Regions from separate parts of the Rhizobium sp. BK312 genome, predicted to be linked through region 1. Evidence: riboswitches for the same ligand, from Rfam matches in the RefSeq annotation. Region 1 holds a riboswitch; the other holds the start of a gene.
The links. Region 1 has a riboswitch for FMN ahead of FHT85_RS02405 (6,7-dimethyl-8-ribityllumazine synthase). Riboswitches for the same ligand answer to the same signal wherever they lie in the genome.

Region 1 (3,405 bases):
CGGTCATCCATCGTCGCGGCGTCATGACGGCCGACGGCATTCCGGTGGAATTGGGGGATTCCTATTATCCTGCCGAACGTTTTCCCGATTTCGATCATGCTAGATTACAGCATCCGACAATCTCGGCGGCGCTCGCCAGCTACGGTGTCACTGACTACGAGCGGTTATTGACGGAGATCGAGGCGCGTATGCCGACGGCCGACGAAGCGCGGATCCTGCGCCAGCCGAAATCCGTGCCGCTGCTGGTGACGCGCAAGGTGGATGCGGATACCGACGGAGTGCCGATCACCTATTCGGAATCGGTCTGGCCGGCCGAGCGCACCACATTCAATCTCGATCTGCGGTAAGAGTGCCGGGGAACCCTTGAGGCTCTCCGCGAGCTTGAACTAGCGGTGGGACAGGATATTGACGACCTTGCCGAACGGGTCGCGGACATAGAAGCGGCGGACACCCCATGGCTCGTCCGTGAGATCATACAATATGCCGAAGCCCATGGAGGTGGCGCGCTGATAGAGCGTGTCGACATCGTCGACTTCGATGGAAAGGTCGGGGACGAGCGTTCCCGAACCGCCTTCGCTGGCGACGCTGATCTGCGGCACTGTTGCCGCTTCGGAGGCGAAGGTGAGGATCCAGCCGTGATCCATGACGATGTCGAGGCCGAGAAGGTCATGATAGAAAAGACGAGCCGTGTCTGGATCGGCTGCCGGCAGGTTCGGGATGATGCGTAGGACGGCCACTGACTTCCTCCCTGGTGGACATGGAGGCGGGCAGATGCCGCGCCTCCACCATGCTAAGCTTAAACTGTGACGGCGGGCAGCAGCTTGCCGCGCTCCGCCAGGATGTGGCGGCAGGCGCTGGCGACTTCACGGCCCTTGATGATGAAATGTTCCTTGAAGAACTGGATATGCGCTTCCGATTCCTGGAAGTGATGCGGCGTCAGGACCGCCGACAGGATCGGCACCCCGGTATCGAGCTGGACGCGCATCATGGCATCGAGAACCGTATTGGCGACGAATTCATGGCGATAGATGCCACCGTCGACAACGAAAGCGGTGGCGATGATCGCGGAATAGCGGCCGTTACGGGCAAGCGTCTGAGCGTGCAGCGGAATTTCCAGCGCCCCGGGTACCTCGAAGATATCGATCGGCGGTGCGCCTTCGACCGTCTGCCATTCAGCAACGAAGGAATCGACCGAGCGATCGACGATATCGGCGTGCCAGCGGGCCCGAATGATCGCGATACGGCTCGGTTGGGTAGAAATCGAAATGGTCATGAATTTTGCCTTTCAAGGGTTGTTGTCAAATATCCCTTGGGCGAACACGCAACATCGCAGCACCCCTCGCGCGGAGGAGGTACGATCCTGCTTGCTCTCTTCCATCCGGACTATACCGTCGGCTCCGGCATCTCACCGGATCTGCTGACCCTTCCGAAATCCGGAAGGCGCTCGCGGGCTCGAGGAAACTCCCCATACCGCCGGTGGGGAATTGCACCCCGCCCTGAGAACGCGTGGACTATAGATGCTTTGCCTTATGGAAATCAAAGAAAAACGCAGGGGTTTTGGCCCGGCGTCTGCGAATAATTTTCCAAAATGACCCGGCGATGGAGGGCTCTTTCTCAGTCCTGAATGACGAGGAGGTCGGAGGAGGCAAAACGCAACGTCACCTTCTCACCAACACTCGGAGGCATCATGCCCGGGCTGTTGAACATGTCGAAGGAAATCGTGTTGCCGGCGACATTCATGCGGGTGCGGATGACCGAGCCCAGGAAATGTGCCGAGGAGACTTCGCCTGTGAGGGCTGTATCGCCCTTGGCCGATTCCGCCAGCGAACCGGCTTCCGGACGCAGGGCAAGCGATACGGTATCGCCCGGCTTGTAGGCGGTCACCGACTGCTTCAGGGTCACGCCCTGATCGCCAATCATGATGCGGTTACTGTCGGGATCGACGACCTTGCCTTCGATCAGATTCAGCGTGCCGACGAAGGAGGCGACGAAACGGGTTGCCGGCTTGTTGTAGATTTCGAACGGCGTGCCGATCTGATCGGCGCGGCCTGCATTCATGACCACGATACGGTCGGAGATGGACAGCGCCTCTTCCTGATCGTGCGTCACGAAGACAGTGGTGATGCCGAGCTGCTGTTGGATGGCGCGGATTTCCTCGCGCAGCGAGATACGGATCTTGGCGTCGAGAGCCGAGAGCGGCTCGTCGAGCAGGAGCACCTGCGGCTTGACGGCGATGGCGCGGGCGAGCGCTACGCGCTGCTGCTGGCCTCCGGACATCTGATAGGGATAGCGGCCGGCGAGATGATCGAGCTTGATGAGAGCCAGCATCTCCTTGACGCGTTTGTCGATGTCAGGCTTTGCCATGCCGGCCACCTTGAGGCCGAAGGCGACGTTGTCATGCACCGTCATATTCGGAAACAATGCGTAGGCCTGGAAGACCATGCCGATATTGCGCTGGTTCGGCTTCAGCGCCCGCTGGTCCTTGCCATTGATCGACAGGGTGCCGGCGGTCGGCGTTTCGAAACCTGCGATCATGCGCAGCACGGTCGTCTTGCCGCAGCCCGACGGTCCGAGGAAGGAGACGAATTCTCCCTTCTCGATTTGCATATTGAAATCATGGACGACGTGAATGTCGCCGAAGGACTTCTTGATGTGGGTGAGTTCGAGAAAAGCCATGGTGAGAAGCCTTACGCCTTAATCGGAGCGGATTTTGAGAAACGGGAAACGAGCTGCAACAGGCCCATGCTGAGCCAGGTAACGGCAAGCGCGATGATGGCCAGGGCAGAGGGCTCGTAAGCTCTATTGGCGCCCATGAGCTGCATGTAGGGCCCGAATGCCGGACGGTTGAGCAGCGATGCCATGGTGAATTCGCCCATGACGATCGCAAGGGTGATGAATGCTCCGGAAAGCACACCGCTCATGACATTCGGAAAGATGCATTTGAACATGATGGTTGTCCATTTTGCACCAAGGCTTTCGGCAGCCTCCGTCAGCGTGCCGACATCAATGGTACGCATCGCCGTATCGACCGAACGATACATATAGGGCAGCGACAATACAATGTAGGAGCAGACGAGCAGAATGTTCGTCGTCGAATTATAGCCGGTCAGCGGCAGGATCGACGACGAATTATAGAGCCGCAGATAGCCGAAAACGATGACGATGGCCGGAATGACCAACGGCATCAAGGTGATGAATTCCACGACAGGGCGGAGCTGCGGCAACCGCAACCGCACCCAATAGGCCGTGGGGACAACGAGCAGCATACCGAACATAATGGTCAAAAGCGCCATCAACATCGAGAAACCAAAGGCCGTTATGAAACCGAAATCCGAAAAGACGGAGGCATAGGCGTCAAAACTGTAAGCGTTGCGCCGCATGCGCAGCGAGAACTCCAGCGTACCG
Region 2 (3,405 bases), on a different contig from region 1:
GCAGCCACGTGAATTTGAGCGGGCACTCCGGTTGAGGAGCGCGTACAGCCACGTCCTGGAAGGAAAAAAGAATGCAACGCTTCGAAAACAAGACGGTGGTCATAACCGGCGCAAGTCGTGGCATCGGTGCCGCGATTGCCAAACGCTTTGCCCGCGAGGACGCGAACCTCGTTGTCTCTGCCAACGAAGACAGCGTTCATGCAGTTGCCGAGCAGATCAAGGCAGACGGCGGCAAGGCGATCTCCTTCGTCGGCGACGTTACCGACAAGTCAAGCGTCATCGCGCTCTACGACGCAGCGGAACAGGCCTTTGGCACAGTAGACGTTTCCATCCAGAACGCCGGTGTCATCACCATCGCCAAGATCGAGGACATGACCGAAGGGGAGTGGGACAAGGTAATGGCCGTCAACACGAAGGGCGTATTTCTCTGCGCCCAGGAAGCGATCGCCCGGATGCGCAAGCATGGCCGCGGTGGCCGCATCATCAATACAGCGTCCGGACAGGCTCGCGACGGCTTCATCTATACGCCGCACTATGCCGCTTCAAAAATGGGCGTCGTCGGCATCACCCAGAGCCTCGCCAAGGAAGTTGCCACGCAGAAAATCACTGTAAACGCTTTCTGCCCAGGCATCATCGAAACCGACATGTGGGCCTATAACGACCAGGCTTGGGGCAAGCTGCTCGGCAACTATGGCCCCGGCGAACTGATGAAAGAATGGGTCGAAGGCATTCCGATGAAGCGCGCAGGCTCCGGCGAAGACGTGGCCGGTCTCGTGACCTTCCTTGCGAGCGACGATGCTGCCTATATTACCGGCCAGACCATTAACGTCGACGGCGGACTGATCATGTCGTAATTCAATATTCCAGAACGGTGTGTTCGATCGCATCGCAAGGTTCGGAAGTTGGAAGGTGGCGTGGCCCTCTTGCAAAGATGAGGTCCGGTCCCTTATGTTAGATTTGTTCTCAGGGCGGGGTGCAATTCCCCACCGGCGGTATCGGGGAAACCCGGAGCCCGCGAGCGCTTCCGCGAATGGAAGGTCAGCAGATCCGGTGAGAGGCCGGGGCCGACGGTATAGTCCGGATGGAAGAGAGCATGCAGCGGGCGTCGCGGGTTGCGACGTTCCTACGCCTGTTCGCCCAAGGGATATTTGTGGCCGTCATTGGTCATGCGGCCGGTAAAGCGGTTAACCCTTGAAAGGCATTGAAATGGCAATTTCCCGAATTGAAGATGCGATCGCCGCGATCGGCCGTGGTGACATCGTGGTTGTGGTCGATGACCGCGACAGAGAAAATGAAGGGGATCTGCTCGTCGCATCGGAATTGATCACGCCGGAGGCCATAGCGTTCATGATGAACCACGCGCGCGGTCTGATCTGCGTGCCGATGGAAGGCGAGCGGCTGGACGAACTCGACATTCCCTTGATGGTGCCTAACAACACCGAGATGCTGAAGACCGCCTTCACCGTTTCGGTCGACTATATCCCGGAGACGACAACGGGCATCTCGGCGGCCGACCGCGCTGCGACCGTCCGCGCCTTGGTGACGAAGGATGCGCGTCCTGAGGACTTCGCCCGACCCGGCCATATCTTCCCGTTGCGCGCTCATCCCGAAGGTGTACTCGGAAGGCCGGGGCACACTGAGGCTGCTGTCGATCTTGCCCGGCTTGCTGGCCTTTCCGCGTCCGGAGTCATCTGCGAGGTCGCGAAAGACGATGGCACCATGGCGCGCCTTCCCGACCTTGAAGTGTTCGCCGAGCGGCATGGCCTCCATCTTATCACCATTGAGGATCTGATCGCTTACCGTGACCGCGATGCAGAGACGAAGATCAGGGCAGCGTAAAGTCTCAAACAGTCGCCGGCGGTGGCAACGCAGCGCTACGGCAATCCGGTGCGCTCTGCCTCGTATGCGCTTAAGCGCAGTGCTAATAATGCGATCGTGAACGGCTTAATTAGCTCGACCTGGCGCAGCCGGCCCGAGAGGCACAACGCGTAGCCGATGTTGGTATTAAAGTCCGGGTAGTGATAGGGGCGTGGCGATCGCGACCGATGGCGGCAGCATGTCGCTCGACCCAGTGCACGGATAGCAACGCCTCCGTGCATCTCGGCCGTCGAAGAAAGGAGACTTTTAAATCGTTGGCAGCTTGGCATTGCGCTCGAGACATGCGTGATGGTGGGGAGGAACTGCGCGCCGGCCAGCTCAGGCAGTTACTCGAGCCTTACCGGCCCGATTCGGCCGAAGTATGTGCTGTCGTCCCGGCAAGCCCGAGACCGTCAGCAAGGCGCGGGCGATCGCGGACCATAAGGTGTCCATCCATTTTGTGTCGGTCGCTGCGCCCGCTTCATGGGCGAGAATGATAGCGGTCTTGGCGTCATCGGGAACCGGTGACGAGGGGTCGTGAGGCATTCGGGATTCTCCGGGTTCGCGGCACAGGTAGCACGAGGCCGAAGACACCAGCTATTCAACGGCCGCGGACGTTCACGACTTTCTGGAGCAGCGAAAACTTCACAGTTGGTAGTGACCCCACAAGCACGGTGAGCGGTCGGGCATAGCTGGAAGAATATTCCGGAAGCCGTTTGGTTTCTTGCTCTTATTCTGCGGTGCTAAATTACGTCGTCGGCAGAGATGTGCTTCACTTCGGTAATCCGAATCAACGGGAGTTCCGCGCGTTCGTTTGCCTCCCTCACATCTTGCTCCGATGCGGCGTCAAACAGGCAGAAAGATCGTTCCTCGGACGGAACGAATGTTGACCGAAGATAGCGAACGGGTTTGCCATGGCTCGTCATCTCCGCCGTGACGTTCTTCGCGCGGGAGGCCGCAGCGCCCAGTTGATCAGCAGTGATGCCGGGCAGGTGTCTTTCGACCATGTACTGTGGCATGATGGTTGTCCTTTGGTTGAGCGATGACAGCGGATGCGTTTAACCTGCTGCCCGATCGCCTGAAACTTCGGCAGTTGCGAATGGACATCTACTTTGCCGCCGTGTTTACAGATCTTGTCCGACACTCAGCGGTCTGGAACAGGGTTTCGCGCGATTCCATCACAACTACAATCGCCGAATATCGATACCTGTCTCAGACGCTTGCGAGCCAATACGGTCGGCGGCATGAGAACTTTACAGGTGATGGGCATCTTTATCTATTCGAATCTGCTGATGTCGCCGTGCATTTCTCGTTGAAGCTGATTGCATACTGGAAACAACGACGGCGTCACTTGATGTCGGACCCGGCTCACGACCTCCCAATCCGGGTCGGTTGTCACTTCGGTGAGTGTTCTCGAATGCACGACGACGACGCCTGGATCGGCCGAGCCTTGAACATCGCCAAGCGAGTGGAATCCTGTGCCGACCCAGATACGCTTTTCGTCACGCAGACAGTTCTGGATCTCATCGACCTACCGGTCTACCTCTT

Region 2: linked by a shared signal. The riboswitch ahead of ribB (3,4-dihydroxy-2-butanone-4-phosphate synthase) and the one ahead of FHT85_RS02405 (6,7-dimethyl-8-ribityllumazine synthase) in region 1 are both predicted to bind FMN.

Annotation. Positions count from the first base shown of each region.
Region 1 is NZ_JACHZP010000001.1:500,373-503,777, reverse strand. Features, by position in the region: gene phnF (phosphonate metabolism transcriptional regulator PhnF) at 1-347, shown strand, start outside; gene FHT85_RS02410 (VOC family protein) at 387-737, opposite strand; gene FHT85_RS02405 (6,7-dimethyl-8-ribityllumazine synthase) at 797-1,273, opposite strand; FMN riboswitch at 1,363-1,508, opposite strand; gene FHT85_RS02400 (ABC transporter ATP-binding protein) at 1,615-2,676, opposite strand; gene FHT85_RS02395 (ABC transporter permease) at 2,688-3,405, opposite strand, start outside.
Region 2 is NZ_JACHZP010000002.1:566,238-569,642, forward strand. Features, by position in the region: gene tpiA (triose-phosphate isomerase) at 1-12, shown strand, start outside; gene FHT85_RS07260 (glucose 1-dehydrogenase) at 72-854, shown strand; FMN riboswitch at 956-1,097, shown strand; gene ribB (3,4-dihydroxy-2-butanone-4-phosphate synthase) at 1,207-1,839, shown strand; gene FHT85_RS07270 (hypothetical protein) at 2,197-2,403, opposite strand; gene FHT85_RS07275 (DUF4242 domain-containing protein) at 2,601-2,876, opposite strand; gene FHT85_RS07280 (tetratricopeptide repeat protein) at 2,900-3,405, shown strand, end outside.